3 regions of the Pseudomonas sp. 2835 genome follow, and region 1 is predicted to be linked to each of the others. Evidence: riboswitches for the same ligand, from Rfam matches in the RefSeq annotation. Region 1 holds a riboswitch; each other region holds the start of a gene.

Region 1 (10,257 bases):
CCCGGGGCGGCGCCGAGGACGAGATGATGGGCTTTATCGTCGACAACACCATCTCGCACATCGGTCACGACTTCTATTACAGCTTCGCCGAGCGGCTGCGTGCCACCAGCCGCCTGGATTTCAACCTGGTGGTACGCGAACGACCCGACCCGCGCTGGGGCAGCCTGGTAACGGTCGAGTACGAGCAACGCGTGCTGTACCGGCGTTTTCTGCCACCCAACACCACCGAGCTTAAGGACGCCGCCTACGAGGCAGCGGACCTGGTCAAGGCGCAGATCATCCAGCGCAAGCTGCAGATGCTGCTGCAGGACACCACTGATCTGGAGAGGGACGAGCTATGAACAACAACAAAACCTGCAGCCTGGCCTCCCTGGTATTGCTGGCGAGCCTCGCCAGTGCAGCCAGCGCCACGGAACTGGTCTACACCCCGGTCAACCCGGCGTTCGGCGGCAACCCGCTGAACGGCACCTGGCTGCTCAACAACGCCCAGGCGCAGAACGATCATGAAGACCCGGCCATCAAGGACCGCGCCTCGGCCTTTGCCAGCACCTCGGCACTGGAGCGCTTCACCAGCCAGCTGGAGTCGCGCCTGCTCTCGCAACTGCTGACCAACATCAACAACGGCAACACCGGCAGCCTGCAGACCGACGCCTTCATCATCAACGTCATCGACGACTCGGGGGCCCTGAGCATTCAGGTGACCGACCGGGTGACCGGGGAAATCTCGGAAATTCAGGTCAACGGCCTGAACCCTTGAAGGGCCAGGACAACGGGGAGAACCAGCCATGAAACGAATTCTGAGCACACTGCTGATCCTGGCCGCCTTGCAAGGCTGCAGCCTGCGCGAACCGATGCCGGCCGAACAGGACAGCGAAAGCCCGACCCTCACGCCGCGCGCCTCGACCTACTACGACCTTCTCAACATGCCGCGACCCAAGGGCCGGCTGATGGCGGTGGTGTATGGTTTTCGCGACCAGACCGGGCAATACAAGCCGACTCCGGCCAGCTCGTTTTCCACCAGTGTCACCCAGGGGGCGGCGAGCATGCTGATGGACGCCCTGCAGGCCAGCGGCTGGTTCGTGGTGCTCGAGCGCGAAGGGTTGCAGAACCTGCTGACCGAACGCAAGATCATCCGCGCCTCGCAGAAAAAGCCCGACACCCCGGTGAACATCCAGGGTGAACTGCCACCGCTGCAGGCGGCCAACCTGATGCTCGAAGGCGGCATCATCGCCTACGACACCAACGTGCGCAGCGGTGGCGAGGGTGCGCGTTACCTGGGCATCGACCTGTCGCGCGAGTACCGGGTCGACCAGGTCTCGGTCAACCTGCGGGCGGTGGACGTGCGCAGCGGACAGGTGCTGGCCAATGTCATGACCAGCAAGACCATTTACTCGGTCGGGCGCAGCGCCGGGGTGTTCAAGTTCATCGAATTCAAGAAACTGCTCGAAGCCGAGGTCGGCTACACCACCAACGAACCGGCGCAGCTGTGTGTGCTGTCGGCGATCGAGGCGGCGGTGGGGCACTTGCTGGCCCAGGGCATTGAACGGCGCCTGTGGCAGGTGGCGGGGGATGGCACCGGCGACAAGGCGGTACTGGATAAATACCTGAGCCAGTACCAGAGCCCGTGAAACCCATCGCTGGCAAGCCAGCTCCCAAAATTGTGGGAGCCGGCCTTGCCGGCGATGAGGCCGGTACAGCCAGCACATCAGGTGGCGTCTGGATTACGAGCGCTGCGCACTCGATCGCTGGCAAAGCCAGCTCCCACAGGTCCGGCGCATGCAGATCCATTGTGTGCCGGCCTTGCCGGAGATGGGGCCGGTACAGCCAGCACATCAGGTGGCATCTGGATTACGAGCGCTGGCAAAGCCAGCCCACAGGTCCGGCGCATGCAGATCCATTGTGTGGAGCCTTGCCGGCGATGCAAGGCAACACCTTGCCAATCAGGTTTACCTCAATGGCTCGGGCAGCCCTGTTCCTTGACGATGCGCTGGGTCGAGGCCGGGTTGTTGACCAGCTTGGCTGCCGAGCGCGCCGGGCGTTTGACCAGCTCACCACCGCAATTGGGGCACTGGCCCTTGAGCTGACGCTCGTTGCAGTCGCGGCAGAAGGTGCATTCGAACGAGCAGATCAACGCATCCGCGCTATCGCCGGGCAGGTCGCTGCCGCAGCATTCACAGTTGGGGCGCAGTTCGAGCATGGTCAGGTCCTCGCAGGCAGGTCGAAATCGTCAGTGTATACGCTCAAGGCCGATACAGGTGGGCGTGGCCGGCGCGGTACAGCGCCGACTCGCTGAAGGTGTCGCTGCCCAGCACGCGGCCCACCAGGATCAGCGCGGTACGGCGAAAATCCTTGGCCGCCGCCAGCTCGACAATCGTCTCCAGGGTGCCCAGTACCCAGTCCTGGTCCGGCCAGGTTGCGCGGTGTACCACGGCAATCGGGCAGTCGCCGCCATAGTGCGGGCGCAGCTCGTCGACGATTCTGGCCAGGTGCTTGACCCCAAGATGAATCGCCAGGGTGCTGCGATGGCGGGCAAGGTCGGCCAGTTGCTCGCCGGCCGGCATCGGTGATGTGTCGGCGTAGCGGGTGAGGATCACGCTCTGGGCGATGTCCGGCAGGGTCAGTTCGCAGCCGAGCAGGGCGGCACTGGCGGCCACGGCGGTGACGCCGGGCACGATCTCGTAGGGGATGCCCAGCTCGCGCAGGTAGCGGATCTGCTCGCCGATGGCGCCATACAGGCTGGGGTCGCCACTGTGCACCCGGGCCACGTCCTGGCCGTTGTCGTGAGCGCGTTTGATGGCTTCGATGATCTGCGCCAGGTGCAGTTCGGCGCTGTTGATCAGGGTTTCGGCGCGGTGACCCTCCAGCACTGCAGCCGGCACCAGCGAGCCGGCGTAGATGATCACCGGGCAGCGCTGGATCAGGCGCTGGCCCTTGACGGTGATCAGCTCCGGATCGCCGGGGCCGGCGCCGATGAAATAGACGGTCATGGGAAGTCCTTGCGGGGAAAGTGCTGATTATCAGTGAAAACCGCTGGTGCAGGCCAATGCCAGGCTGGCGTCGGCCTGCAGGGTGCGGGGGACCAGCAGGCGGGCCGGGCCGCCGAGCTGCTCGGCCAGGGCCAGGGCGGCGCTTTCGGCCACGCCATAACAGCCGCTGTGCTGGAAGGCTACCGCAGAGCGATGGCTCAGCCGTGGTTCGAAAGCGGCCAGCTGCGCCGCACTGTAGAACAGCAGCGGCACGCCCAGGCGCCGGGCCAGTTCGTACAGGCCGGGCTCGTCGTGCTTGAGGTCGATGCTGGCCAGGCCCATGACCGCGCCGGGCGTCAGGTCATGGGCGAGCAGGGTGCGCGTGAGCAGATTGCTCAGGGCGTCGGCCGGGCAGCCGCGACGGCAACCCAGGCCGAGGTACAGCTGCATCCTCAGGCCTGGCTCGAACGGCGATACAGCCAGGCGCTGATCAGCCCCAGGGCCAGCCAGAACGCGGCGTTGGTCAGCAGCGAGGCGACCTTGAACTCGGCTTCCAGGGCTTCTGGGGCGAGCATCTGGTGCACTTCCGGCTGTGGCGCGCCAATCACATGCGGCACTACCAGCAACACTGCGCCGACAACCTTCAGCAGCCAGTTGCGGGCAAACACGATCAAGGCCAGGCCCACGGCGGTGGCAGCAGCAGTACCGACCCACCAGGCCTGGCGCTGGGCCAGGTCGGCGGCCGCGGTGCCCGGCAGTTCCGGTGGCAGGCCCAGGGTTGGCGCCAGGCAGAACACGGCAAAGCCGCCCAGGCCCCAGAGCGCGCCGCTGATCACGGTCTTCGGTGCGCGCAGGGTGTAGAGCGCGGCAAGGATCAGGGCGAATCCGACCGCCACCACCAGGTTGCCGCCGGTGGTCGACAGTACACGCTGCCAGCCGTCTTGCGGCGACCAGGCTTCGCTGTCGTGATGATGCTCGGCGGTGCCGGCGGCATGTTCATGGGGCGCTTCGAGCGCAGGGGCGGCGCTTTCGTAGGTTTCCGCCTGGAGAATCAGCGGCGCGACCCAGAAGCTTTGCAGCAGGGTCAGCAGCAGGGCGGCCAGCAGGCCGGTAAAGCCTGCGGTACTGGCAATACGCTTGATCATCGGGGCAGCACTCAGTGGCAAGGGAAGGCGGCGCTGTGGCGGGTATCGTGGGCAGCGTTGTGCACCGCTTCGATGTGCGAGAAACCGGCGAAGTACACCAGGCACAGGCCCAGCAGCGAGGCGCCGACAGCAACCAGCAGGCGCTGGCTGAGGCTTGACGGGGTAACGGCTTGGTTAATGGCGGTACTGGTACGCATGGCGCTTTCCTCTTGGTGTTGTCGGCAACAGGCAAGCGCAGCGAACCCCTGCGCAGCGTTCGCCCAGGGGTTGTAACAGCGCCCGCCCACCGCGGGTTTGTTCGGTCAAGCGTTGGGCCGGTCTCCGGGCTGGTGAGGGTAGGCCGCTGGCCACACCACAGGCGTCACCTTCCCATGCCAGACAGCGGGCACAGTGGTTCTGACGCTTTTCTCACTTACCGTTGCGGGGGCAGCACCGGACTTGCCATACACCTTATAAAGAAGCGCATGACGCACCGGTTTCCCAGTTTCACCCTCAAGGGGCACCCAAACGAATGGCGTTAGCAAATCACGGGCGCGGGCAGGCGTCAATCGTGACAGCAGTTGACCGCTCACCGGGCACTGCGTAGCCTAGCCGCTTCGAGGTTCTTCGGCGCTGGCCGAAGCTAAGACGGGAACGCGGTTCAAGCCGCGGCTGCCCCCGCAACTGTAAGCATTGAAGGGTTCGACACAGCCACTGCAGCGTGTGCGGGAAGGCGTCGTTCGACTGGCCAGGTGCCGGTGCAATGCAAGCCAGGAGACCTGCCTCGAACAGTTTCCGACATTCAACCGGGCGGGGTGATCCGGTGGCGAACAGGCCAGGTGCGCAACACCTTTGGCGCTCGTCCCGCATGCCCGCCATCCTGCCAAGGGCATCGCTATGAAAACACTGGCCAAACTCCCCGTCACCATCGTTACCGGCTTCCTCGGCTCGGGCAAGACCACGCTGCTGCGGCACATGCTCGACAACGCCCAGGGGCGGCGCATCGCGGTGATCGTCAACGAGTTTGGCGAGCTGGGCATCGACGGCGAAATCCTCAAGCAGTGCAGCATCGGCTGTACTGAAGAAGAGGCCAGCGGCCGCGTTTATGAACTGGCCAACGGCTGCCTGTGCTGCACCGTGCAGGAAGAGTTCTTCCCGGTGATGCGCGAACTGGTCGCTCGTCGCGGCGACCTCGACCATATCCTCATCGAAACCAGCGGCCTGGCCCTGCCCAAGCCCCTGGTGCAAGCCTTCCAGTGGCCAGAGATTCGCAACGCCTGCACCGTTGACGCGGTGATCACCGTGGTCGATAGCCCGGCCGTCGCCGCAGGCACCTTTGCCGCCTACCCGGAGCAGGTCGATGCGCAGCGCAAGCTCGACCCCAACCTTGACCACGAGTCGCCACTGCACGAGCTGTTCGCCGACCAGCTGGCCAGCGCCGACCTGGTGGTACTGAACAAGGCCGACCTGATTGCCGCCGACGACCTGGCCAAGGTGCGCGCCGAAGTCGAAGAAGAGCTGCCGCCGGCGGTCAAGGTGATCGAAGCCAGCAGCGGCCGCCTGCCGCTGGAAGTGTTGCTGGGCCTGGGCGCCGAATCCGAGGCGCATATCGATGGCCGCCGTACCCACCACGACTCGCACCACGACGGTGATGATCACGACGACCATGACCACGACGCCTTCGACTCGATTTCCATCGAGCTGCCGCAAGCCGACGAAAGCCTGCTGCTTGACGCCCTGACCCAACTGGTGGTGCAGCACGGCATTTTGCGGGTCAAAGGTTTTGCAGCGATCCCGGGCAAGCCGATGCGCCTGCTGATCCAGGGCGTGGGTACCCGTTTCGACAAGCACTTCGACCGCGCCTGGCGCAGTGAAGAGCCGCGCACTACGCGCCTGGTGCTGATCGGCCAGGAACTGGATGCGGTACAACTGGAAGCGAGCCTGCGCGCCGCCCTGGGCGCTTGACCCATGCACTTGCTGCGGACCCAGCCCGGTGGTTTTGTACCGGACGACAGCATTGCCGACCTCGGCCAGACCCCGGCCGAGCTGGTAATCCTCTGCAGCGGTGACTCGCACCTGGCGCTGCTGGCCGAAACCGCCCAGCAGCTGCCCGAGGATTTCCCCAGCCTGCGTCTGGCCAACCCCATGCAGGTACAGAATCATGCCTCGGTCGACCTCTATGTCGACCAGGTGTTGCGCCATGCCAAGGTCATCCTGGTGTCGCTGCACGGCGGCGTCGGCTACTGGCGCTATGGTGTGGAGCAACTGCTGGAGCTGGCCGCCCGTGGCGTGCAGTTGATCCTGGTGCCCGGCGACGACCGCCCCGACCCGGAACTGAGCAGCCTGAGCACGGTGCCGGCCGAGCAGGCCGAACGGCTCTGGCACTTTTTGCGCCAGGGCGGCAAAGCCAATGCCCTGAACTTGTTCAACTGCCTGGCCAGCGAGTTTTTGCAGCGCGACTACCCCTGGAGCGCGCCGCAGCAACTGCCGCGCACCGCGGTGTACCACCCGCGCAAGGCGGCTGCGGCGCTGGAGGACTGGTTCGGCGAGTGGCAGGTCGAGCAGCCGGTGGTGCCGATCCTGTTCTACCGCTCGCACCTGCAGGCGGCCAACACGGCCTTTATCGACACCTTTTGCGAGCGGTTGCAACTGGCCGGGCTCAACCCCTTGCCGATTGCCGTGGCCAGCCTCAAGGAGGCCGGTTGCCTGCAGCAGGTCGAAGACTGGCTGGACCAGGTCGACGCTGCCCTGATCATCAACACCACAGGCTTTGCCCAGTCCAGCCCCGAGCAGCCGCACCTGCGCCCGTTTCGCCGCGACATCCCGGTGTTGCAGGCGATCTGCGCCCAGGACAACGAACCGGCCTGGCAAGCCAGCGAGCAGGGCCTGGGGGCCCGCGACCTGGCCATGCACATCGCCTTGCCGGAGCTGGACGGGCGCATCATCACCCGCCCGGTCAGTTTCAAGGACCTGGCCTGGCGCAGCGAGCGCAGCCAGTCCGACGTAGTCTGCTACCGCGCCCAGCCCGAGCGCATGGACTTTGTCGCCGAGCTGGCGCGGCGTTGGTGCGCCCTGGCGCAGCTGCCCAACGGGCAGAAGCGCGTGGCGCTGATCCTCGCCAACTACCCGACCCGCGACGGGCGCATCGGCAATGGCGTGGGCCTCGACACTCCAGCAGCGGCGCTGAACATCCTGCGCGCGTTGCAGGCCCAGGGCTATCCGCTGGCACCCTTGCCCGACAACGGCACGGCGCTGATCCAGGCTTTGCTCGGTGGCGTCAGCAACGACCTCGACAGCCTCGACCTGCGCCCGTGCATGCAAAGCATGGCCCTGGAGGACTACCTGGCGGCCTTTGCCACCTTGCCCGAGGCCAACCAGATTGCCGTGCGCGAACGCTGGGGCGAGCCGAGCCAGGACCCGATGTTCCGCAGCGGGCGGATGATGATCGCCGGCCTGCGCTACGGCCTGACCTTCGTCGGCATCCAGCCGGCCCGTGGTTACCAGCTGGACCAGAGCGCGGTCTACCACGACCCCGACCTGGTGCCGCCGCACGCTTACCTGGCGTTCTACTTCTGGCTGCGTCACGGCTTTGCCGCCGACGCGCTGATCCATGTCGGCAAGCACGGCAACCTGGAGTGGCTGCCGGGCAAGGGCGTCGGGCTGTCCGATAGCTGCTGGCCGGACGCCTTGCTCGGCCCGCTGCCGAACATTTATCCGTTTATCGTCAATGACCCGGGCGAGGGCGCTCAGGCCAAGCGCCGCACCCAGGCGGTGATCATCGACCATCTGATGCCGCCGCTGACCCGCGCCGAAACCTATGGGCCGTTGCGCCACCTGGAGCTGCTGGCCGACGAGTACTACGAGGCGCAACTGCTTGACCCGCGCCGGGCCCGGGAGCTGCAGCGCGACATCCTGGCGCTGGTGCGTGACAACCATATCGACCGCGAACTGCAAATCGAAGGCGCCCTGGACGATGCCGCGATCTGGCTGCCGCGCCTGGACACCTACCTGTGCGACCTCAAGGAGTCGCAGATCCGCGACGGCCTGCACGTGTTCGGCGAGTCGCCGAGCGGGCGCCTGCGCATCGACACCTTGCTCGCCTTGTTGCGGGTGGAACGCGGCGATGGGCGCGGGGCCAATGGCAGTGTGTTGCGGGCCCTGGCGAAGGCGCTGAACCTGGGCTTCGACCCGCTCGATTGCGACCTCGGCCAGCCCTGGCACGGCCCTCGGCCCACACTCCTGGCGACAATGGACGAAGCCTGGCGCACCGCCGGCGACACCCGCGAACGCCTTGAGCTGTATGCCAGCCAGCTTATCGAGCAGACCCTCGAGGGCAGCGTGCAGCTTGCCGGCGGCCCCGAATGGGCGCAGGTGCAGGCGATTCTCGACGCGCTGGCGCAACAGGTCGCGCCGCAACTGGACAGCTGCGGCCCGGCAGAAATGCACGGCCTGCTTGCCGCCCTCGAAGGCCGTTTCGTCCCCGCCGGCCCCAGCGGCGCGCCAAGCCGCGGGCGCCTGGACGTGCTGCCGACCGGGCGCAACTTCTATACCGTCGATGTGCGCAACCTGCCGACCACCACCGCCTGGCGCATCGGCTTTGCCTCGGCCAACCTGATCCTCGAGCGCCATTTGCAGGACCATGGCGATCACCTGCGTCAGCTCGGCTTGTCGGTGTGGGGCACGGCGACCATGCGCACCGGTGGCGACGATATCGCCCAGGCCATGGCCCTGCTTGGCGTGCGGCCGGTGTGGGCCAGCGGCAGCCAGCGCGTCGACGATTTTGAAATCCTGCCCTTGAGCCTGCTCGACCGGCCACGGGTGGACGTCACCTTGCGCGTCTCAGGGTTCTTCCGCGATGCCTTCGGCAACCTGATCAAGCTGTTCGATGCGGCGGTGCAAGCGGTGGCGGCGCTGGATGAGCCGGATGAGCTCAACCCGCTGGCGGCCAAAGTCCGTAGCGAGCGCGCTGAGTTGCAGGCCCTGGGCCTGGATGCCGAGCAGGCAGGCCGTCAGGCCGGCTGGCGGGTGTTCGGGGCCAAGCCGGGCGCTTATGGCGCTGGCGTGCAGAATGCCATTGACGGACGACTGTGGAATGACCGCCAGGACCTGGCCGAGGTCTACCTTAACCATGGTGGCTACGCCTATGGCGGCGCCGATGAAGGCACGCCGGCGCGTGCCCACTTTGCCCGGCGCCTGAGCCAGGTGCAGGCGGTGCTGCAAAATCAGGACAACCACGAGCACGACCTGCTCGATTCCAATGACTACTACCAGTTCCAGGGCGGCATGCTCGCCGCCGTGGAGAGCCTGGGCGGCAGCAGGGTGGCCAGTTACCACGGTGATCACAGCCAGCCGGACCGGCCGCGTATCCGCACCCTCAAGGAAGAGCTTAACCGGGTGATCCGCGCTCGGGCGCTGAACCCCAAGTGGATCGACGGGGTCAAGCGTCACGGCTATAAAGGTGCCTTTGAGCTGGCGGCCACCGTCGACAACCTGTTCGCTTTCGATGCCACCACGCACCTGATCGACGACCATCATTACCAGTCGCTGGCCGACGCCTATGTGCTCGACGAGGCGACCCGGGATTTTATCCGCCAGCACAACCCCGAGGCCTTGCGCGACATCACCGAGCGCCTGCTCGAAGCCCAGCAGCGCGGGCTCTGGCAGGAACCGGGCGACTACCGTGAAGCGCTGGAAGAACAGCTGCTGGACGGCGAGGAAGAGAATTGAGATGAGCGAACCTGCACATTTTCCCCTGGCCGCCGTGGTCGGCGCCGACGAGCTGAAACTGGCGCTGTGCCTGACCGCCATCGACCCGAAGATCGGCGGCGTGCTGATCGAAGGCCCGCGCGGCATGGCCAAGAGCACCCTGGCGCGGGGCCTGGCTGATCTGCTTGGCGAAGGGCCGTTCGTGACCTTGCCGCTGGGTGCCAGTGAAGAGCGCCTGGTCGGCACCCTCGACCTGGATGCGGCGCTGGGCCAGGGCAAGGCGCAGTTTTCCCCCGGGGTGCTGGCCAAGGCCGACGGTGGCGTGCTCTATGTGGATGAGGTCAATCTTCTGGCGGATCATCTGGTCGACCTGTTGCTGGACGTCGCTGCCAGTGGCACCAACCGGGTCGAGCGCGACGGAATTTCCCACCGCCACAGCGCCCGTTTCGTGCTGATTGGCA
Region 2 (10,257 bases), on a different contig from region 1:
CGAGCGCCTTGGGCGTAGCGGCGGCGATGTTCAGGCCCGGGGTCTGGTAGTAGTAGGCCCATTCCATCACGCCCCAGTACAGGGTCGAGGAGCCCATGCCGGCGCAGATGAACATGAACACCCAGGTGGCGGTGGCGTATTCGGGTTTGCCACTGCCCAGGCGGATGTTGCCGTACTTGCTGAAGGCCAGGTACAGCACTGCCAGCGAGCTGCCGAACACCAGCACCTGGACACTGGTACCGAAGGTTCGGGTCGACAATTCGAACAACTGGTTGGCCGCGCTTTCGGCTTCGCCCGGGAAGGCTGCAAGGCCGATGACAGTGAGCAGCACGGCAATCAAACTCACGGTAATCAGGAACACATCAATCTTTTTATTCTTGTGCGACATCATCGTCTCCTGGACGTTGGCGTTCTTAGCTATACCCGGCAGGCATTCCGGGGTGTTGCGGTAGCACTCCCTGCTTGGCTGTTAACTATAGGTTGACGTGAATCTTTTGGTTAACAGATTCTGCAGATAATCCGCTTCACCCGCAAGAGCCAAGGGGCCGTTTTGTCAGACAATTCTGACAATCGGCCCCTCATCATCAACCTTCGATCAGCGCGGTGATGGCGTCACCGACTTGCTGGGTCGACTTCTGCCCGCCCATGTCGCGGGTGGTATCGCCGGCGGCGATGACCTGCTCGATGGCCTTGAGGATGTCGTCGTGGGCCGCGCGGTAGCGCGGGTCGGCGCCGTCGTTGCCCAGGAACTCGAGCATCAGTGCGCCCGACCAGATCATCGCGATCGGGTTGGCGATGTTCTTGCCGTAGATGTCCGGGGCCGAACCGTGCACCGGCTCGAACAGCGACGGGAATTTGCGCTCGGGGTTGAGGTTGGCCGATGGCGCGATGCCGATGGTGCCGGCGCAGGCCGGGCCGAGGTCGGAGAGGATGTCGCCGAACAGGTTCGAGGCCACCACTACGTCGAAGCGATCCGGCTGCAGCACGAAGCGGGCGCAGAGGATATCAATGTGCTGCTTGTCCCAGGTGATGTCCGGATAATTGGCAGCCATGGCTGCGGTGCGCTCGTCCCAGTAGGGCATGCTCACGGCCATGCCGTTGGATTTGGTCGCCGAGGTCACGTGCTTGCGCTCGCGGGTTTGCGCCACCTCGAAGGCGTACTTGAGGATGCGGTCGACACCGCGACGGGTGAACACCGACTCCTGCAGCACGAACTCGTTGTCGGTGCCTTCGAACATGCGCCCGCCCAGGGACGAGTATTCGCCTTCGGTGTTCTCGCGGATCACCACGAAATCGATGTCGCCCGGCTCACGGCCGGCCAGCGGGCAGGGCACGCCAGGGAACAGGCGTACCGGGCGGATGTTCACGTACTGGTCGAAGTCGCGGCGAAACTTCAGCAGCGAGCCCCACAGCGAGATGTGGTCCGGGACTTTGTCGGGCCAGCCCACTGCACCGAAATACAGGGCGTCGAAATCCTTGAGCTGCTCGAACCAGTCGTCCGGCATCATCTTGCCGTGGGCCAGGTAGTAGTCGCAGCTGGCCCATTCGAAGAACTCGAAGCTGATGTCCAGGCCATGCTTGCGCGCGGCGGCTTCGACCACGCGGATGCCTTCGGGGAGTACTTCGTTGCCGATGCCGTCACCGGGGATCGCGGCGATTCTGAAAGTCTTGCTCATGAGGGGCGCACTCGTTGTCTAGGGAACAGGTGCGATTCATGCTATAAGGGCAGGATTCAGAGATAATCTCGTGATTCATGGATTCTTAGTGCACGCATTGTGAATAATTTTCCCAGCCTCGACGACCTCAATATCTTTCTTCAGGTGGCCAAGCGCGCCAGCTTCGCGGCGGTTGCCGAAGAGCTCGGCATGTCGGCCGCGTTCATCAGCAAGCGCATTCGCGTGCTCGAGCAAACCCTTGAAGTGCGCCTGCTGCACCGCACCACCCGGCGGGTGACGGTGAGCGAGGAGGGCGAGCGGGTGTACCAGTGGGCGCAGCAGATTTTCGATGCGGTGCAGCGCATGGGCGACGACATCAGCGCCCAGCACCGCGAGCCGGTGGGCCAGCTGCGGATTGCCAGCAGCCTGGGCCTGGGCCGGCGTTTCGTCGCCCCGGCGCTGTCGGAACTGGCCGAACGCTACCCGCGCCTGGATGTACGCCTGGACGTGCACGACCGCCTGGTGGACCTGATCGAAGAGGGCGTCGACCTGGACATTCGCGTCGGTAACGCCATCGCCCCCAACCTGATTGCCAAGCCGCTGGCCCGAAACCGCCGGGTGCTCTGCGCCTCGCCGGCCTACCTGGCCCGGCGCGGCACGCCCAAGGTACTGGCCGAGCTGGCCAGCCACGATTGCCTGGTGATCAAGGAGCGCGACCACCCGTTTGGCGTCTGGCAGCTGGAAGGGCCCAGTGGCGAGGAGAGCGTACGGGTGACCGGCAGCCTGTCGAGCAACCACGGCGAAGTGGCGCACCAGTGGTGCCTGGATGGCCGGGGGATCTTGCTGCGCTCGTGGTGGGATGTGCACGACAGCCTGGCCGACGGGCGCCTGGTGCAGGTGCTGGCGGAGTATCACCAGCCAGCGGACATCTGGGCGGTGTACACCTCGCCCTTGGCCAGCTCGGCCAAGGTGCGGGTGGCGGTGGAGTTTTTCCGCCAGTACTTTGCCGAACGCTATAGCTTGCCTGAGCTAGGTTGACAGGGCCTGCCTCATCGCTGGCAAGGCCAGCTCCCACAGGTCCGGTGTACACAGGCCCATTGTGGGAGCCGGCCTTGCCGGCGATGAGGCCGGTGCAGGCAGCACATCAGGTGTTGGCTGGGTTGCGAGCGCTGCGCGCTCGATCGCAGGCAAGGCCTGCTCCCACAGGTCTGGTACATGCAAGTCTATTGTGAGAGCCGGCCTTGCCGGCGATGAGGCCGGTGCAGGCAGCACATCAGGTGTTGGCTGGGTTGCGAGCGCTACGCGCTCGATCGCAGGCAAGGCCTGCTCCCACAGGTTTGGTTCATGCAGGTCTATTGTGAGAGCCGGCCTTGCCGGCGATGAGGCCGGTGCAGGCAGCACATCAGGTGTTGGCTGGGTTGCGAGCGCTGCGCGCTCGATCGCAGGCAAGGCCTGCTCCCACAGGTCCGGTACATGCAAGTCTATTGTGAGCCGGCCTTGCCGGCGATGAGGCCGGTGCAGGCAGCACATCAGGTGTTGGCTGGGTTACGAGCGCTGCGCGCTCGATCGCAGGCAAGGCCTGCTCCCACAGGTCCGGTACATGCAAGTCTATTGTGGGAGCCGGCCTTGCCGGCGATGAGGCCGGTGCAGGCAGCACATCCGGTGTTGGCTGGGTTGCGAGCGCTGGCAAGGCCAGCTCCCACAGGTCCGGTGTACACAGGCCCATTGTGGGAGCCGGCGTTGCCGGCGATGGGCTGCACAGCAGCCCCGGTTCACCTCAGAACGTGTAGTCCAGCGTCGCAAAATACGACCGCGGCTCACCCATCAACCACTGCTCGCCACTGTGCGCGGTGGCGGCATAGCGCCGGTCCAGCAGGTTGTTCAACTGCAAGCCCAGGCGCACATCCGGCAGCACCTGCCAGCCCAGGTTGGCATCGACCACGGTAAAGCCCGGCACGTTCTGGGAGTTGGCGGTGTTGGCATAGCGCTCATCGACATAACGCAGGCCCAGGCCGGCATCCACGTTGTGGCTAAAGCCCTTGCTGACCCACAGGTTGGCGGTACGCCGTGGCACGTTGCTGGGGCGGTTGCCGGCGCGGGAAACGGTCTGGCCATTGACCACCTGGTCGAAGTCGTCGTACTTGGCGCGCACCACCGAGGCGTTGGCCGAGACATGCCACTGGTTGGCCAGGGCCAGTTCCAGGGTCGCTTCCAGGCCATCGGAGGTCTGCTGGCCGGCCTGTTCCTTCTGGTGAGTGTCGGGGTTGTCGACCAAGAGCTTCTTCTTGACGATGTGATAGGCCGCCAGTGTCCACTCGCCACGGCCGTCCCAGAACAGTTGCTTGAGGCCGAACTCGGTCTGCTTGGCCTCGGTCAGGTCGAACTGCTGCTGGGTCGGGCTGAGAGTCACCAGGTCGCTGACGCCGTCCTCGCTGGTGGAGTACTGGCCGTACAGACTCAGCTCGTCGTTGACGGCGAACACCAGCCCGGCGCGCCAGTTGCCGCCATTGAGGCTGCGGTCGCTGCGGGTATCTCTAACCAGGTCATTGCGGTCGATGTGGTTCTGGTCGCGGCGGATGCCGGTCACCAGCGACCAGCGCTCGGACAGCTGGGTGCGGTTCTCGGCGAACAGGGCGAAGGTGCGGGTGGTGCTGTCGGTTTGCGGGCGCGTCGGGTCTTTACTGTGGAAATACCCCGGCGCCGGGTTCCACGGGTCGATGAAATCGCCGCCGACGTCGTTGTACGGCGAGTTGCTGTCGATGCCGAAACGGATGCGGTTGTACTCGGCGCCGACCACGGTCTTGCTGGCAAGGCCAAACAGCGAGTGGTCGAAGGTGAAGCTCTGGCGGTCGCCGAGCTGTTCCTGGTCGTGCTTGATTTCCAGGTAACTGCCGCGCTCCAGCTGGCCGACGCCGCTGTTCCAGGTGTAGTCCTCGGCGTTGCGCCAGTGCCGGCGGCTTTTGAGGTAGTACAGCTGGTTGCTGGCGCTGATCGAGTCGCTGATGTTCCAGTCGGTGTTAAAGCGGGTCCACTCGTCGTGGTAGTGCTGGGCCGAATCCTTGAGGTTGTAGTTCTTCTTGCGCAGGCTGTCGCGGTAATGGCCGTCGATCAGTGGCGTGCCAAAGTAGTTCATCGGCTCGGCGTCGCCGCGCTCGTGGGCCAGGGTAAAGCTCAGGTCGTCGCTGGCGTCAAAGCGCAGGGCGGCGCTCATGGCCAGGTTTTTCGAATCGCCGCGGTCGATCCAGCCATTGCTTTGCTGGCGGTTGAGGGTCACCCGGTAGCTCAGCCGCTCGCTCAGCGAACCGCCGCTGTCCAGGCCCAGTTGCTGGCGGTCGTACGAGCCGTAGCCCAGGCGCAGGTGATTGCGGATCTCGCCGGCAAAGGGCTTTTTCGGGATCACGTTGATCACCGCGCCCGTGGCGCCTTCGCCGTACAGCACCGAGGCCGGGCCACGAATTACGTCGATGCGCTCGACCATCCACGGGTCGACCGGGAAGCTCTGGGTGCCGGCGCCGGTGTACATCCGCGCGCCGTCGAACAGCGTCATCACCGAGCTGTGGCCAGTGAAGCCGCGGGCCGACAGCGCCGTGTTGCCGTTGCCCGGGGTAGCCACCGAAGTGATGCCCGGCGAGCGGGTCACGGCGTCCTGCACGGTGAGGTTGTTGCGCCCGTCGATGGCCTCGCTGCCCAGGCTGCTGGTGCTGGCCGGGGTGTCCATGGCGCTGAGGTTCAGGCGTGAGCCGGCGGGCAGCGGGGTGGCCAGGCTGACGGATTCGTTGTCGCTGCTGCTGGTGATGGCCGTCGAGGGCAGGGCCAGGGCAGAGGGGCTGCCCTCGACGGCGAAAGCCGGTGCAGAGAAGGCCAGGCAGGGGGCCAGGGCATTGGCCGCCAGGGTATGAAGCTTGGAGATTCGGGACATGTCGTTCCACAGTCAACAGGAAGAATGAATCCCGGAGGGAACAACGCATGGAGGCATGGCGCACGCGCAGGCGAACGCCAACCGGCCTGCGCCCGCCCACCGCGGGGTTGCCAAACAGAAGCTTCAGGCCGGTCTCCGGGCTTGCGAGGGTCATGAAGGCCTTCACCTTCCCATGCCAAGGCACAGTGGTGTTTCGAAGGCTTCGCTCGCTTACCGTTGCGGGGGCAGCGCCGGACTGGTCATTTGCATGACGCACCGGCTTCCCGTTTCACCCTGCGCACGGCGGCGCAGGACACCTGAAACTGGCGCGCATCTGAACACCGAAAACCTTTGCAGTCAACGGCTTGGGCAATTGAGCAGATCAGTTCAATTGTGATGCAAGGCGCATTGCAGAGCCTTCGGCGGTAAATCCGTTCGAACTTTTGCAAACGCCCCGGTCTCGAAAGGTCGCTTGGCTTACATGCACCTGTTCAAGACATGGAGAATTAACGGAATGTCTAACCAAGGCTTCAACCTGCTGCGTAAAACCTGTGCCCTGGCCCTGCTGGCCGCGCCCCTGAGCGCCTTCGCAGCGCCCGACACCGGGCCGATTTCGACCTTCGGCCTGAGCGGCAGCTACAACAAGTTCAAGCTCGAAGGCGGCAGCGAATCGGACACCTCGCACATGCCCCAGGCCGGGCTGTTCTACAACTTCGGCAACAAGATGACCGCCGAATCCGGCTTTATCTACCAGGCCGGTGTCGAGGCCAAGTACGGCGAGAAGGACGATGACAAGCTCAAGGAAGGCCAGGCCGACCTCGACCTGGGCTGGCGCGCGGCGCTGGATGCGCGCAACTTCGTCGACTTCACCGTCGGCGGTGGTTACGCTTGGACCCGCTACGAGCCCGACACCAACGACTACGATATGGAACTGACCGCCAAGGGCCCGTTCGCCAAGGCGGCGCTGGGTTATAACCACCAGTTCGACGACGTCACCATGCGCGTCGAACTGGGCGCGCGGCACACCCTGGACGGTCGTGCCAAGCTCGATGTCGATGACCTGGGCAGCGACACGGTCGACCTCAAAGACCGCACCAATCCGTACGCCGAAGTGAATTTCTTGATGAACCAGAAAGGCACGGTGCCAATCATGGCCGGGGTGTACTACACCCGCACCGAGTACAAGCTCGATGGCGACTCGCCGGTGGCCGACAACACCAAGCTCAAGCGCGATGAGTACGGCGTGAAGGTGGGTATCGCCTTCTAAGCCCTCAAAGCATCGCCGGCAAGCCGGCTCCCCCCCGATCGGGTGTCTGAAGTAGCTGCGGGAGCTGGCTTGCCAGCGATGAGGCCAGCGCGGTCGTTACCGATTCAACGCCCGCGCTTGCGCGACACCACCGCCTCGATATTCTTGCGCCCGATCAGCATCGGCTGTTTCGGTTCCTCAAGCCACTTGTACATCACCAGGCTGTCCACCAGCCCCAGGCGCGCATGCCGGTAGGCGTTGGGCAAACGGCCGACGATGGCAAAGCCGAGCTTTTGCCACAAGGCCACCGCCACCTCGTTGCTCGACACCACCGAATTGAACTGCATGGCCAGGAAGCCCAGCTCCCGCGCCAGGCGCTGCGAGTGCTCGCACATCAAGCGGGCTACACCGCGGCCACGGGCGGCGTCGCAGACCATGTAGCCGCAATTGCTGACATGGTTGCCGGGGCCGGCGGCATTGGCCTTCAGGTAGTAGGAACCGAGCAGCACGCCATCCTCTTCGGCCACCAGGGTCTGCAGCGGCGCTTCCAGCCACAGTTGGCGGGCTTGCTCCTGGCTCATGGCCGGGTCGAAGGCATAGGTTTCGCGAGCGCTGACGATGGCCTGGAAGGTCGGCCAGAAAAGCTCGAAGTCAGCGGCGGTCATGGGGCGGATGTGGATCATGGGGGTTCCTGAAAACGGTTCGCCCGCTAGCTTATGCGAAAACGCCAGGACGTGGGTGAGGCGCGGCACTGGCCGCGCACTCACCTGCGGTTGGGTTACTGCCCGGCCTTGCCCACGGCATCCAGCGCCCGCGCCGAATACACCAGCGCCGCCCCGGCGTTCATCGCTACGGCCACGCCCAGGGCTTCGGCGATTTCTTCGCGGGTCGCGCCGTGCTTGACCGCCTGGGCCGAGTGCACGGCAATGCAGCCGTCGCAACGGGTGGTGACGGCTACGGCCAGTGAGATCAGCTCGCGGGTCTTGGCGTCCAGGTGGTTGGTCTTGGCCCCGGCGCCGCTGGCGGTCATGTAGCCATTGACCGTGTCGGGAGAGAGTTGCTTGAGATCGCCGATGCCCGCCATCAACTGTTTACGGTAGGCATCCCAGTCCATCATGCTCATTGTCTTCACCTTGGTGTGGTTGGCAACTAGAACAGTGAAGCTAGTTTTTTTGCCGGCGGGGCGCCGTTGGTCGATGGTCGGGGAAAGGCAGGACTTTGGGAGGGGACCTATCGCTGGCAAGCCCGCTTCTGCTAGGAGCTGGCTTGCCGGCGATAGCGGTCTGGATCAGATATAGATGAACACCAGCACCAACGCCGCCACTACTGCCCATTTCTCCAGGTAGTAACGGGTGCGGTTGCGCTTTTTCAGGGCCTTGCCGCGCTCACGGACCTTGTAGATGCGGGTGAACAGGCGGTTGATGCCGCCGGTCTTGTCGCCGGCGTCGTTCGGCGCGGCTGCGGCTGCCATCACATTCTTGCTGAACCAGCGGTTGAACGCTGTGGCCCAGCGGTACTTGAGCGGGCGCTCGACGTCGCAGAACAGGATGATGCGGTTGTGCTCGGTCTGGTTGGAGGCGTAGTGGATGTAGGTCTCATCGAATATCACCCCTTCACCATCGCGCCAGGCGTAGTTCTGGCCATCGACGCAGATGTAGCAGCCGTCGTCGTTGGGTGTGTCCAGGCCCAGATGGTAGCGGTACGAGCCGGCATACGGGTCGCGGTGGCGCACCAGCTTGGAACCTGGCGGCAGGGTGGCGAACATCGCCGCCTTGACCGTGCCGATGCCTTGCAGCAGTTCGGTGGTGCGCGGGCAGAGTTTCATTGCCGAAGGATGACTCTCGCCGTACCACTTCAGGTAGAAGCGCTTCCAGCCGCTCTTGAAGAACGAGTTGAAGCCGACGTCGTCGTAGTTCTGCGAACTCTTGATCTCGCCGACGTGCAGCAGTTGCTGGGCTTCGGCGCGGATTTCCTGCCAGTTGTCCTGCAGCGGCTTGAGCTCGGGGAACGACTCGACCGGCAGGTACGGCTTGGCCGGCAGCTTGGAGAACAGGTACAGGAAAACGTTGACCGGGGCCAGGAAGCTCGAGTGATCACCCAGCTGGCGGGTGATCTTGTGCCTGACTTTGCCGCGCAAATGAACGTAGGCAATCGAGAAAACAAACAGTAGAACAAAGAAGATTTTCATGGGCGGATACTTGTCGATGTGGCGATGCGCCATGGCATAAGCCCGCCAGCATAAACAATCGTGACCACGGTTTGTACTAAATGTTACCGGTTGTGTGCCCGACCATAGTGCTAGGCGCAAGCGTTTGCGTGAACGATTCAGCATCGGCGGCGCGATTGAGATAGCGGCCAAGGTCACCGGCGGCCTGGGCTTGCAGCAAGCCGACCAGCACTTCGATACCCGCCGCTTCGAGCAGGGCGATACCGGCGCCGGCATTGCGTGGATCGGGGTCGAGCATGGCCACATACACACGCCGGATACCGCGCCTGATCAAGGCCGTGGCACAGGAGGGGGTGCGGCCATGAAACGAACAGGGCTCAAGGGTCACGTAGGCCGTGACGCCCTCGGCATCGCCGTCGAGCTGGGCCATGGCCATGGCTTCGGCGTGGGGCTGGCCGGGGGGCTGGGTGAAACCGCGGGCAATGATCTGACCATTGCGCACCAGCACGCAACCCACCGGCGGGTTCGGCAGGCAGGCGGGCAGGGCGCGGCGGCCCTCGCTCAGGGCTTGATGCATGAACAATTTATCGCTGGGTGAAAAACAATCCATTGTCGTTCAACTCCTGGGGCAAAGGGCTGAGCATAGACCGCACTTGCAGAGGTTGCTCGCCGCCGTGAGGTGTCTAACGGTAGAGTCAGCAACTGGAGCTGAACTACACAGGATGACGCGGCATGGACCCAGGCATTGGTGATACCGGTGAACCCTTCAAGCGGCTGTTCTTTGCCCTCGACTGCGTACCTGAGCAGCGCCGGGCCATTGCCCGCTGGCGCAGTGAGCTGAATATGCAAACCGGGCGGCCGGTGCCCTCGGCGAATTTTCACCTGACCCTGATGTTCCTCGGTGCCGCCGGCACTGCACAGTTACCGGCAATACTCGCTGCCGCTGGGGCGGTGAAGGTGGCGGGTGAGCCGCTGAGCCTGGTACTCGACCGGCTGCAGGTGTGGCGCCCGGCCAAGGCGCTGGTGCTGGTGCCCAGCCAGACCCCTGCGGCGTTGCGCCAGCTGGCCTATGCCCTGCAGCAGGCGATGCTGGCATTGGGCTTTGCCCAGGACCCACGGGATTACCGCCCGCACCTGACACTGGCCCGCGACTACCGCGGCAGTGAGCCCGAAGCCCTGGTGCCGGCAGAGTTTGTGCTGCGCGCGCGGCACTTCACCTTGTTCGAATCACGCAAGGGGCAGTACTGGCCGCTGGCGCAGTGGCCGTTGTAGCGTCACTGCGGCTATCTGC
Region 3 (10,257 bases), on a different contig from region 1:
ACGACAGGTCCCGTATCGCAGCAGCAGGTTCAGCAGCAACCGGTTTCCGCTCAGGTTCTGACCAAATCCTCCGTCCAGGCGACGTTCGAGGAAGAGCTGGCCACCGAAGCAGAGCTGCAAGATTTCTCCAGCAGCAAGCCTTACCAACTGCCAGCCCTGGCCGACAACATTCTCGAACGCGGCATGTCGCTGATCGGTACCCGCTACCGTTTCGGTGGTACCTCCGAGAACACCGGCTTTGATTGCAGTGGCTTCATTGGCTACCTGTTCCGCGAAGAAGCCGGCCTCAACCTGCCGCGCTCCACCCGCGAAATGATCAACGTCAAGGCCCCGCTGGTTGCTCGCAACAACCTCAAGCCAGGCGACCTGCTGTTCTTCAGCACCAATGGTCGCGGCCGCGTCAGCCACGCCGGGATCTACCTCGGCGACGACCAGTTCATCCATTCCAGCAGCCGCCGCAGCGGTGGCGTGCGCATCGACAAGCTCGGTGATCGCTACTGGAGCAAGACCTTCATCGAAGCCAAGCGTGCACTGGCCATGGCTCCGGCCGCGACCACGCTCTCGCGCAACTGATCCTTCGACAGGTTTGACCACGGCGACGTAGCTGAAAAGCTCGTCGCCGTGCGTGTTTACAGAAAGCGTCTAATCTAAATTCTCAACTCTTTTCGGCTCTTGGCCGAAGCGGCTTCAGACAGGATGTTCTGACCATGGCGATGATGGCGCGCTTCGCTCTACTTTCCCTCGCAGCACTGCTCGGTGCCTGCTCAAGTCATGCCCCGGCCCCGCGTAAAGTGGTCGAACCGGCAGTCATGGCCCCGCAAGTGTATTTCTCCCCGGTTGCTGAAGACGTGCTGTTCCGCGCCTTGGGCCTGGTCGGCACGCCATACCGCTGGGGCGGCAACACCCCGGATTCGGGTTTCGATTGCAGCGGCTTGATCGGCTACGTCTATCGTGATGCCGCCGGCATCTCGTTGCCGCGTTCGACCCGGGAAATGATCGGCATCCGCGCACCGAGCATCGAGCGCAACGACCTGCAATCGGGCGACCTGGTGTTCTTCGCCACCAATGGTGGCTCGCAGGTCAGCCATGCCGGCATTTATGTCGGCGAAGGGCGCTTCGTCCATGCCCCGGCTACCGGCGGAACGGTGCGCCTGGACTACCTGTCCAACAGCTATTGGCAAAAGACCTACCTGAACGCCAAGCGCGTGATACAGCCAGCGCACCTGGCGCGCAACCCCTGACCTGTGCGAGGTAGACGATGACCGCCCGGACGCTCTACCTCGACGACCCCCTCTACCACTACCTGCAAAGCGTGTCGCTGCGCGAGACGCCGCTGCTTGCCCGGTTGCGAGAAGAAACCCAGGCCCTGCCCGAAGCGCGCTGGCAGGTGGCACCGGAGCAGGGCCAGTTGCTGGCGCTGCTGGTACGCCTGATCGGCGCCGAGCGGGTGATCGAGGTGGGCACCTTCACCGGCTACAGCGCACTGTGCATGGCCCAGGCCATGGCGCACGGGCAGTTGCTCTGTTGCGACCTTGAAGGCAGCTACAACGCCGTGGCCTGGCGCTATTGGCAGGAGGCCGGGGTCGCCGAGCGCATCGAGCTACGCCTGGCGCCGGCGTTGCAGACCCTGGCGACATTGCCTTCAGCGCGTTATGACCTGATCTTCATCGATGCCGACAAGGCCAACTACCCGCACTATCTGGAAGAGGCCCTGCGCCTGCTGCGGGTCGGCGGGCTGGTGCTGTTCGACAACACCTTGTGGAGCGGGCGGGTGCTTGAGCAAAAACCGCACAGCGAAGACACCCGGGCCATCCAGGCCCTGAACCGCACGCTCAAGGACGACCAACGGGTGGACCTGTCGATGCTGCCGATTGGCGATGGCCTGACCCTCTGCCGCAAGCGCTAGGTTCCCCCAGGGGTTGTGGGAGCCGGCGTTGCCGGCGATGGGCCGCACAGCGGCCCCAGTTCACCGGGCCTTGCTCACCCGCCAGATCGTGTTCCCGACATCATCGGCTACCAGCAACCCGCCGCGTTGATCATTGATCACCCCGACCGGCCGGCCCATGGCCTTGCCTTCGTCGTTGAGAAATCCCGTCAGCAGGTCGATCGGCTTGCCCGCAGGTTTGCCAGCAGTGCTGAAGGGCACGAAGATCACCTTGTAGCCACTGTGCGGCTTGCGGTTCCACGAGCCGTGCTGGCCAATGAACGCGCCTTGCTCGAAAGGTGCCGGCAGCACGCCCGGTTCGGCAAAGGTCAGGCCCAGTGACGCTGTGTGCGGCCCCACCGCATAGTCCGGGGCAATGGCGCTGGCGACCAGGTTCGGATCAGACGGGTTGACCCGCTGATCGATGTGCTGGCCGAAATAGCTATAAGGCCAGCCGTAGAAGCCGCCATCCTTGACCGAGGTAATGTAGTCGGGCACCAGGTCGCTGCCGATCTCGTCACGCTCGTTGACCGCGGTCCACAGTTGCCCCGTGTGCGGCTCCCAGGCCAGGCCGTTGGGGTTGCGCAGGCCCGAGGCGAAGATGCGCGTCTGGCCGCTGGCCGGATCGACTTCCCAGATCGCCGCGCGGCCCTTTTCCTGGTCCATGCCGTTTTCGCCGACATTGCTGTTGGAGCCGACGGTGACGTAAAGCTTCTTGCCGTCACGGCTGGCGATCACGTTCTTGGTCCAGTGATGGTTCAGGGTGCCACCTGGCAAATCCGCAATCGGCGTGCCCGGGCCTTTGATCGAGGTGGCGCCGGGTTCGTAGTGAAAGCGCAGCAGGCGATCGGTGTCGGCGACGTAGAAGTCATTGCCGACCAGGGCCATGCCGAAGGGCGAGTTGAGATTCTCGATAAAGGGTGTGCGGGTTTCTGCCACGCCGTCATGGTCGCTGTCGCGCAGCAGGCTGATGCGGTTGGCGCTGGGCACGCCGGCGCCGGCGCGGCCCATGACCTTGCCCATCACCCAGCCGCGAATGCCCTTGCCGTCATCGGGTTTGGGCGGGGCATTGGTTTCAGCCACCAGAATGTCGCCATTGGGCAGGGCGTAGAGCCAGCGCGGGTGGTCCAGGCCTTCGGCGAAGGCCGCTACCTGGGTGCCGGGCGCGGCCTTGGGCGCCATGCCCTGGGGCCAGCCAATGGCGGGGGCGATGTTGACGGTGGGGATCAGGGTCTTGTTCGGTTCGGGCAATTGCGGCGACGGGCCAACCCCGTCGCTGACTTCAAGGCGTGCGTTCTCGCCGCAGCCACTTAACCCCGCAGTCACTGCCAGCAGCAGTGCAATCGGTTTTATGCCCATGTCGTATCCCTCGCAATGATCGCCGCTATTGCCAGTAGAGGCGTGCCACGCGTGGGAGGTTCCCCGGGTCAGGCCTGCTTGAGCAACAGGGCGATGCCGGGGTGATACTGGCCGGCTTCGTTGTGCAGCTTGCGGTAGGCGTAGGGGAAGTACCAGGCAATGGCGCAGGCATTGTGCTTTTGCAGGTCGTCGACCAGGTCCTGCAGCTCTTCGGGGCTGGCGTGCTGGCCGGCTTTCCAGGGGCTGGCGAACAATGCGGCGACCTTGAGCTGGCTGGGCGCGGCGATCTGCCGCGCGGCGTAGACGGTTTCGCCCAGGGCGTTGTTCAGGTCGAGCTTGGCGATCCGCGGCCAGCGCTGGCTGGCCTGCAGGTAGGCAGCTTCTTCGCGGTTGGCGATGTACAGGTCGCAACGGCCTTCGCGATCACCGTCATCGCGCTGCTTTTTGCTCTGGTGCTGTTGCAGGGTTACCAGCTCGGCCTGCCAGGCAGCGGCCGAAAGCAGGCCGAGGTTGGCCTGGGCGCCGTGCCAATAGGGCGCCTCGCCGTCACCGAGGGTCTGGTTGAAGCGGTCGATGCAATCGACCCAGCGTTCCAGGGCGGGGCGCAGGAATTCCAGGCGCGCATTATTGATGATCAGGCCTTGCATGCTGCTCTCCCTTATAGTTGTGATCGAGTACAGCCGAAGATATGGCTATTTGATATCACTGATGTCACTGTTACACAAGATGTCAAAGGCGCCATTGATCCAGGCCAGTTCAGCGCCTTTCATTGACGCTCCGGGTGCAACCCTCTAACCTTCGCGACTTGTTTCAGGTGCTCTGCAGGCGATGGCCTGGCAGGGTGAAACAGGGAAGCCGGTGGGCGCGCGAGGCGCGCGAATCCGGCGCTGCCCCCGCAACGGTAGGTGAGTCAAGGTCGCACAGGGCCACTGGGTGTTTGCACTCGGGAAGGCGTGCGGTCCCGGGTGTCCATGGCCCCGCTCACAAGCCCGGAGACCGGCCTGTAACAGCCAACGGCATCACGGAGGGTGATGCGCGGTTCCTCCGGCCTGTGCCGCAGCCCTGCGCGTTTTCCGTCTGCCATATCCATTCATCTGTCATGCCCGTTCCTTCGATACCTTGAGCAGCCACCGGCTGCTGCGCTCGTTGCGGATCGGCCGACAGTGGTTTGCGGAGAACCTCATGACTGAATCCACCGAGCGCGACGAACGCCACCTGGCGCGCATGCAGCGCAAAAAGGCCGTGATCGACGAGCGCATCGCCAACTCGCCCAACGAATGCGGCTTGCTGCTGGTGCTCACCGGCAACGGCAAGGGCAAGAGCAGTTCGGCCTTCGGCATGCTCGCCCGGGCCATGGGCCACGGCATGCAGTGCGGCGTGGTGCAGTTCATCAAGGGCCGCAACAGCACTGGCGAAGAGTTGTTCTTCCGGCGCTTTCCCGAGCAGGTGCGCTACCACGTGATGGGCGAGGGCTTTACCTGGGAAACCCAGGACCGCCAGCGCGACATCGCCGCCGCCGAAGCCGCCTGGGCGGTATCGCGGCAGATGCTCCAGGACCCGTCGATCGCTTTCGTGGTGCTCGACGAGCTGAACATCGCCCTCAAGCACGGTTACCTTGACCTCGACCAGGTGCTCAGCGACCTGCAGGCGCGCCCACCTATGCAGCACGTGATCGTCACCGGCCGCGCGGCCAAGGATGAAATGATCGAGCTGGCCGACACCGTCACCGAAATGGGCATGATCAAGCACGCTTTCCAGGCCGGCATCCGCGCCCAGAAGGGCGTCGAACTATGAGTGATGCGCGCCACTGCCCGGCGGTACTGATCGCCGCACCGGCCTCCGGCCAGGGCAAGACCACGGTGACCGCCGCTCTGGCGCGCCTGCATCGCAACCAGGGCCGCAAGGTCCGGGTATTCAAGTGTGGCCCTGACTTTCTCGACCCGATGATCCTCGAGCGCGCCAGCGGTGCGCCGGTGTATCAGCTTGACCTGTGGATGGTCGGCGAGCAGGAAAGCCGTCGGCTGTTGTGGGAAGCGGCGGCTGAAGCCGACCTGATCCTGATCGAAGGGGTCATGGGGCTGTTCGACGGCACGCCTTCGAGCGCCGACCTGGCCCGGCATTTTGGCGTGCCGGTGCTGGCGGTGATCGATGGCACCGCCATGGCCCAGACCTTTGGCGCCCTGGCCCTGGGCCTGGCGCGCTATCAGCCGGACCTGCCGTTTGCCGGGGTACTGGCCAACCGTGTCGGTACTCTGCGCCATGCCCAGTTGCTCGAAGGCAGCCTGACCGAAGGGCTGCGCTGGTACGGCGGGCTGTCGCGAGAAACCGGCATCGAGCTGCCGAGCCGGCACCTGGGGCTGGTGCAAGCCAGTGAACTGAACGACCTCGATGCGCGTCTGGATGCTGCCGCAGCGGCCCTGGGCGCCAGTTGCGATGCGGCGTTGCCGCCAGCGGTGCGTTTCGCCGCGCCAACCGAGCTTGCCATCGAGCCCTTGCTGCAAGGCGTGCGCATCGCGGTTGCCCGCGACGAAGCCTTTGCCTTTACCTACGGCGCCAACCTCGACCTGCTGCGGGCCATGGGCGCGCAGCTGGCGTTCTTCTCGCCGCTTCACGATGCAAGCTTGCCAGCCGCCGACAGCCTGTACCTGCCCGGTGGTTACCCGGAGCTGCACCACCAGGCCCTGGCGGCCAACACATCGATGCTCGACGCCATCCGCGCCCATCATCACGCCGGCAAACCGTTGCTTGCCGAATGCGGCGGCATGCTCTACCTGCTCGATGCCCTCACCGATGTTGCCGGCGAACGTGCCGAACTGCTTGGCCTGCTGGCAGGCGAGGCGGTGATGCAAAAGCGCCTGGCCGCCCTGGCCCTGCAGGCCGTGGAGCTGCCCGAAGGCACCTTGCGCGGGCACACCTACCATCATTCGCTGACCAGCACCGGGCTTGAACCGATTGCCCGCGGCCAAAGCCCCAACGGCGGCCGTGGTGCCGAGGCGGTGTATCGCCAGGGCCGCTTGACCGCTTCCTACGTGCACTTCTATTTTGCTTCCAACCCCCAGGCGTCGGCGGCGCTGCTGTGTCCATGACTGAACATGCTTTTACCGAGGCCGAACGCGCGGCGGTCTACCGCGCCATCGGCGAGCGTCGCGACATGCGTCACTTCAGCGGTGGCGAAGTTGCCCCCGAGCTGCTTGCGCGCCTGCTTGAGGCTGCGCACCAGGCACCCAGCGTCGGCCTGATGCAGCCTTGGCGTTTCATCCGCATCACCCGGCGCGCACTGCGCCAGCGTATCCAGGCCCTGGTGGAGGAGGAGCGGTTGCGCACGGCGCACGCCCTGGGTGAGCGCTCCGACGACTTCATGAAGCTCAAGGTCGAAGGCATCAGCGACTGCGCCGAGCTGCTGGTCGCGGCACTGATGGATGAACGCGAAGCGCACATTTTCGGCCGCCGGACCTTACCGGAGATGGACCTGGCGTCGTTGTCCTGTGCGATCCAGAACTTATGGCTAGCGGCGCGCGCCGAAGGCCTGGGCATGGGCTGGGTGTCGCTGTTCGAGCCCCAGGCCCTGGCCGAGTTGCTGGGCATGCCGGCCGGTGCCAAGCCGCTGGCAATCCTCTGCCTGGGCCCGGTTCAGGAATTTTACCCGGCACCGATGCTGGTGCTTGAAGGCTGGACCACGGCGCGGCCGCTGAACGACATGCTGTTTGAAAACCAGTGGGGAGAGTCTTGATGAGCGTGGCGTTGCTGACAGTGGCCGGGGTGGCGCTGGATGCGCTGCTGGGCGAGCCCAAGCGCCGGCATCCGCTGGTAGCCTTCGGGCGCCTGGCCGGGCGCCTGGAACAGCGTTTCAATGCCGGCGGCCGCGGCTGGCGCAGCCATGGCGTCAGTGCCTGGTTCCTGGCGGTGGTGCCGCTGACTTTCGTCGCCATGCTGTTGTCCTGGCTGCCATACATTGGCTGGCTGGTCGAAGTGCTGGCGCTGTACTGCGCCCTCGGCCTGCGCAGCCTTGGCGAGCACGTGACGCCGGTGGCCGAAGCCTTGCGCCAGGGCGACCTGGACAAAGCTCGCCAGCGCGTCGGTTATCTGGTCAGCCGCGAAACCCGCGAACTGGATGAAACCGCAGTGGCCCGCGCCGCCACCGAGTCGGTGCTGGAGAACGGCAGCGATGCGGTGTTCGCCGCCTTGTTCTGGTTTGTCGTCGCTGGCGTGCCGGGGGTGGTGCTCTATCGCCTGAGCAACACCCTCGACGCCATGTGGGGCTATCGTAATGAACGCTTCGAGCGCTTCGGCTGGGCCGCAGCGAAAATCGACGATCTGCTCAACTACATTCCTGCGCGCCTGGTGGCCCTGACCTACGCACTGCTGGGCAAGACCCGCCTGGCCCTGAGCTGCTGGCGGCGCCAGGCACCGTTGTGGGACAGCCCCAACGCCGGGCCGGTGATGGCGGCCGGGGCCGGAGCGCTGGGGGTCGAGCTGGGCGGCCCGGCGGTGTACCACGGCGAGCTGCACGAGCGCCCGCAACTGGGCGAAGGCCCGCAGGCCGATGCCGACGCCATCGAGCGCGGCTGGCGACTGGTTTGCCAGGGGGTGTGGTTGTGGTTGCTGGTGTTGTGCCTGGGGGCTGAATTCTATGCTTGAACACGGTGGTCGCCTGCAACGCGCAGTGCAGCAATACGGCATCGCCCGCGAAAACTGGCTGGACCTGTCCAGCGGCATTGCCCCTTGGCCTTACGCCATCCCCGAAGTTCCGCTACGGGCCTGGGCGCGTTTGCCCGAAACCGAAGACGGCCTCGAACAGGCGGCCCGTGATTACTACCAGGTCGAGCAACTGTTGCCAGTGGCCGGCTCCCAGGCAGCGATCCAGGCCTTGCCACGCTTGCGCCGCCCCGGCACGGTCGGGGTGCTGTCGCCGTGCTACGCCGAGCACGCCGAAGGCTGGCGCCGCGCAGGCCATCGAGTGCGCGAGTTGCCGCTGGACCAGGTCGATTACTACCTCGACAGCCTCGACGTGCTGGTGGTGGTCAACCCCAACAACCCCACCGGCCAGCTGATTGCTGCCGAGCAACTGCTGGAATGGCATGGGCGCCTGGCCCGCCGAGGTGGCTGGCTGCTGGTTGATGAAGCCTTCATGGACAACACCCCGCAGCACAGCATTGGCGCCCATGCCGAGCGCAGCGGTTTGATCGTGTTGCGTTCGTTCGGCAAGTTCTTTGGCCTCGCGGGTGTGCGCCTGGGCTTTGTTCTCGCTGAGCGCCAGTTGTTGCAACTGCTCGCCGAACAGCTCGGGCCCTGGACCATCAGCGGCCCGACGCGGATCCTCGGCCAGGCCTGCCTGCTCGACGGCGCCGCCCACCAGCAGCAGATCATCCGCTGCGCCGCTGCCAGCCAGCGCCTGGCCGCGGTGCTCAGTGCAGCAGGTTTTGACCCCAGCGGCAGCTGCGACCTGTTCCAGTACCTGGTTACCGAGCAGGCGCCGCGCCTGCATGAATTCATGGCCCGGCGCGGCATCCTCCTGCGCCTGTTCAGCCAGCCGCCGAGCCTGCGTTTCGGCCTGCCGGCCAGTGAACAGGACTTTCAGCGCCTGGCCCAGGCCTTCAGCGAATACCGCAAGGAATACCCATGACCACCCTGATGGTGCAGGGCACCACCTCCGATGCCGGCAAGAGCACCCTGGTGACCGCACTGTGCCGCTGGCTGCTGCGCCAGGGCATCGCCGTGGTGCCGTTCAAGCCACAGAACATGGCGCTCAACAGTGCCGTGACCGCCGAGGGCGGCGAGATCGGTCGTGCCCAGGCGGTGCAGGCCCAGGCTGCGGGCCTGGCCCCGCACACCGACATGAACCCGGTGCTGCTCAAACCCAACAGCGACACCGGCGCCCAGGTGATCGTCCATGGCCGGGCGGTCACCAGCATGAATGCCGTGGCCTATCACGACTACAAGATCATCGCCATGCAGGCCGTACTGGCCTCGCACCAGCGCTTGAGCGCGGCGTATCCGGTGGTGATGGTCGAAGGCGCGGGTTCGCCGGCCGAGATCAACCTGCGTGCCGGTGACATTGCCAACATGGGCTTTGCCGAGGCGGTCGACTGCCCGGTGATCCTGATTGCCGATATCAACCGTGGCGGCGTTTTTGCGCATCTGGTCGGCACGCTGGAGCTGCTCTCACCGAGCGAGCAGGCGCGGGTCAAAGGCTTTGTCATCAACCGTTTTCGTGGCGACATCGCCTTGCTCCAGCCGGGCCTGGACTGGCTTGAAGAGCGTACCGGCAAACCGGTGCTGGGCGTGCTGCCCTATGTGATGGACCTGCACCTGGAAGCCGAAGACGGGATCGACCAGCGCCAGGGCCTCAAGGCCGGGCACCAGCTCAAGGTGATCGTGCCGGTGCTGCCGCGCATCAGCAACCACACCGATTTCGACCCGCTGCGCCTGCACCCGCAGGTCGACCTGCAGTTCATCGGCCCCGGTCAGCCAATCCCGCCGGCCGACCTGATCATCCTGCCCGGCTCCAAGAGCGTGCGCGGCGACCTGGCGCAGTTGCGCGAGCGCGGCTGGGACGAGGCAATCAGCCGCCACCTGCGTTATGGCGGCAAGGTCCTGGGTATTTGCGGCGGGCTGCAGATGCTCGGCCGACGGGTGCAAGACCCCTTGGGCCTGGAAGGGCCAGCGGGGGCCAGCGATGGCCTTGGCCTGCTGGATTTTGTCACCGTGCTGGAAGCCGAAAAGCAGCTGCGCAATGTTGCCGGCACCCTGCAACTGGAGCAGGCAGCCATCAGCGGTTACGAAATTCACGCCGGGGTAACCCAGGGACCGGCGCTGGAGCGCCCCGCGGTATTGCTCGACAACGGTCGCGCCGATGGCGCCATCAGCGCCGACGGGCAGATCCTCGCCACCTACCTGCATGGGCTGTTCGAGGCGCCGCATTGCTGCGCTGCACTGTTGCGCTGGGCCGGGCTGCAGGAGGTCGAACTGATCGA

The links. A riboswitch is a leader RNA that binds a small molecule or an ion and turns the genes downstream of it on or off. The one in region 1 is predicted to bind cobalamin.
Region 2: it holds a riboswitch for cobalamin, as region 1 does, so the genes downstream of both, ABIE20_RS10585 (TonB-dependent receptor) here and cobW (cobalamin biosynthesis protein CobW) in region 1, are expected to answer to the same signal.
Region 3: it holds a riboswitch for cobalamin, as region 1 does, so the genes downstream of both, cobO (cob(I)yrinic acid a,c-diamide adenosyltransferase) here and cobW (cobalamin biosynthesis protein CobW) in region 1, are expected to answer to the same signal.

What each region holds. Positions count from the first base shown of each region.
Region 1 is NZ_JBNDLE010000022.1:54,692-64,948, forward strand. It holds gene csgE (curli production assembly/transport protein CsgE) at 1-341, shown strand, start outside; gene ABIE20_RS23550 (curli assembly protein CsgF) at 338-757, shown strand; gene ABIE20_RS23555 (CsgG/HfaB family protein) at 786-1,628, shown strand; gene ABIE20_RS23560 (DUF1272 domain-containing protein) at 1,952-2,197, opposite strand; gene cobM (precorrin-4 C(11)-methyltransferase) at 2,241-2,987, opposite strand; gene ABIE20_RS23570 (cobalamin biosynthesis protein) at 3,018-3,416, opposite strand; gene ABIE20_RS23575 (CbtA family protein) at 3,419-4,111, opposite strand; gene ABIE20_RS23580 (CbtB domain-containing protein) at 4,123-4,308, opposite strand; cobalamin riboswitch at 4,407-4,634, opposite strand; cobalamin riboswitch at 4,694-4,891, shown strand; gene cobW (cobalamin biosynthesis protein CobW) at 4,988-6,055, shown strand; gene cobN (cobaltochelatase subunit CobN) at 6,059-9,817, shown strand; gene ABIE20_RS23595 (ATP-binding protein) at 9,819-10,257, shown strand, end outside.
Region 2 is NZ_JBNDLE010000006.1:86,266-96,522, reverse strand. It holds gene ABIE20_RS10600 (BCCT family transporter) at 1-388, opposite strand, end outside; gene ABIE20_RS10595 (tartrate dehydrogenase) at 585-1,676, opposite strand; gene ABIE20_RS10590 (LysR substrate-binding domain-containing protein) at 1,776-2,693, shown strand; gene ABIE20_RS10585 (TonB-dependent receptor) at 3,433-5,574, opposite strand; cobalamin riboswitch at 5,684-5,889, opposite strand; gene ABIE20_RS10580 (outer membrane beta-barrel protein) at 6,068-6,820, shown strand; gene ABIE20_RS10575 (N-acetyltransferase family protein) at 6,925-7,482, opposite strand; gene ABIE20_RS10570 (carboxymuconolactone decarboxylase family protein) at 7,578-7,922, opposite strand; gene lpxO (lipid A hydroxylase LpxO) at 8,088-8,987, opposite strand; gene ribD (bifunctional diaminohydroxyphosphoribosylaminopyrimidine deaminase/5-amino-6-(5-phosphoribosylamino)uracil reductase RibD) at 9,064-9,576, opposite strand; gene thpR (RNA 2',3'-cyclic phosphodiesterase) at 9,699-10,238, shown strand.
Region 3 is NZ_JBNDLE010000017.1:41,217-51,473, forward strand. It holds gene ABIE20_RS21055 (C40 family peptidase) at 1-573, shown strand, start outside; gene ABIE20_RS21060 (C40 family peptidase) at 708-1,241, shown strand; gene ABIE20_RS21065 (O-methyltransferase) at 1,259-1,906, shown strand; gene ABIE20_RS21070 (PQQ-dependent sugar dehydrogenase) at 1,967-3,283, opposite strand; gene ABIE20_RS21075 (hypothetical protein) at 3,352-3,930, opposite strand; cobalamin riboswitch at 4,079-4,302, shown strand; gene cobO (cob(I)yrinic acid a,c-diamide adenosyltransferase) at 4,466-5,077, shown strand; gene ABIE20_RS21085 (cobyrinate a,c-diamide synthase) at 5,074-6,369, shown strand; gene bluB (5,6-dimethylbenzimidazole synthase) at 6,360-7,013, shown strand; gene cbiB (adenosylcobinamide-phosphate synthase CbiB) at 7,013-7,921, shown strand; gene cobD (threonine-phosphate decarboxylase CobD) at 7,914-8,906, shown strand; gene ABIE20_RS21105 (cobyric acid synthase) at 8,903-10,257, shown strand, end outside.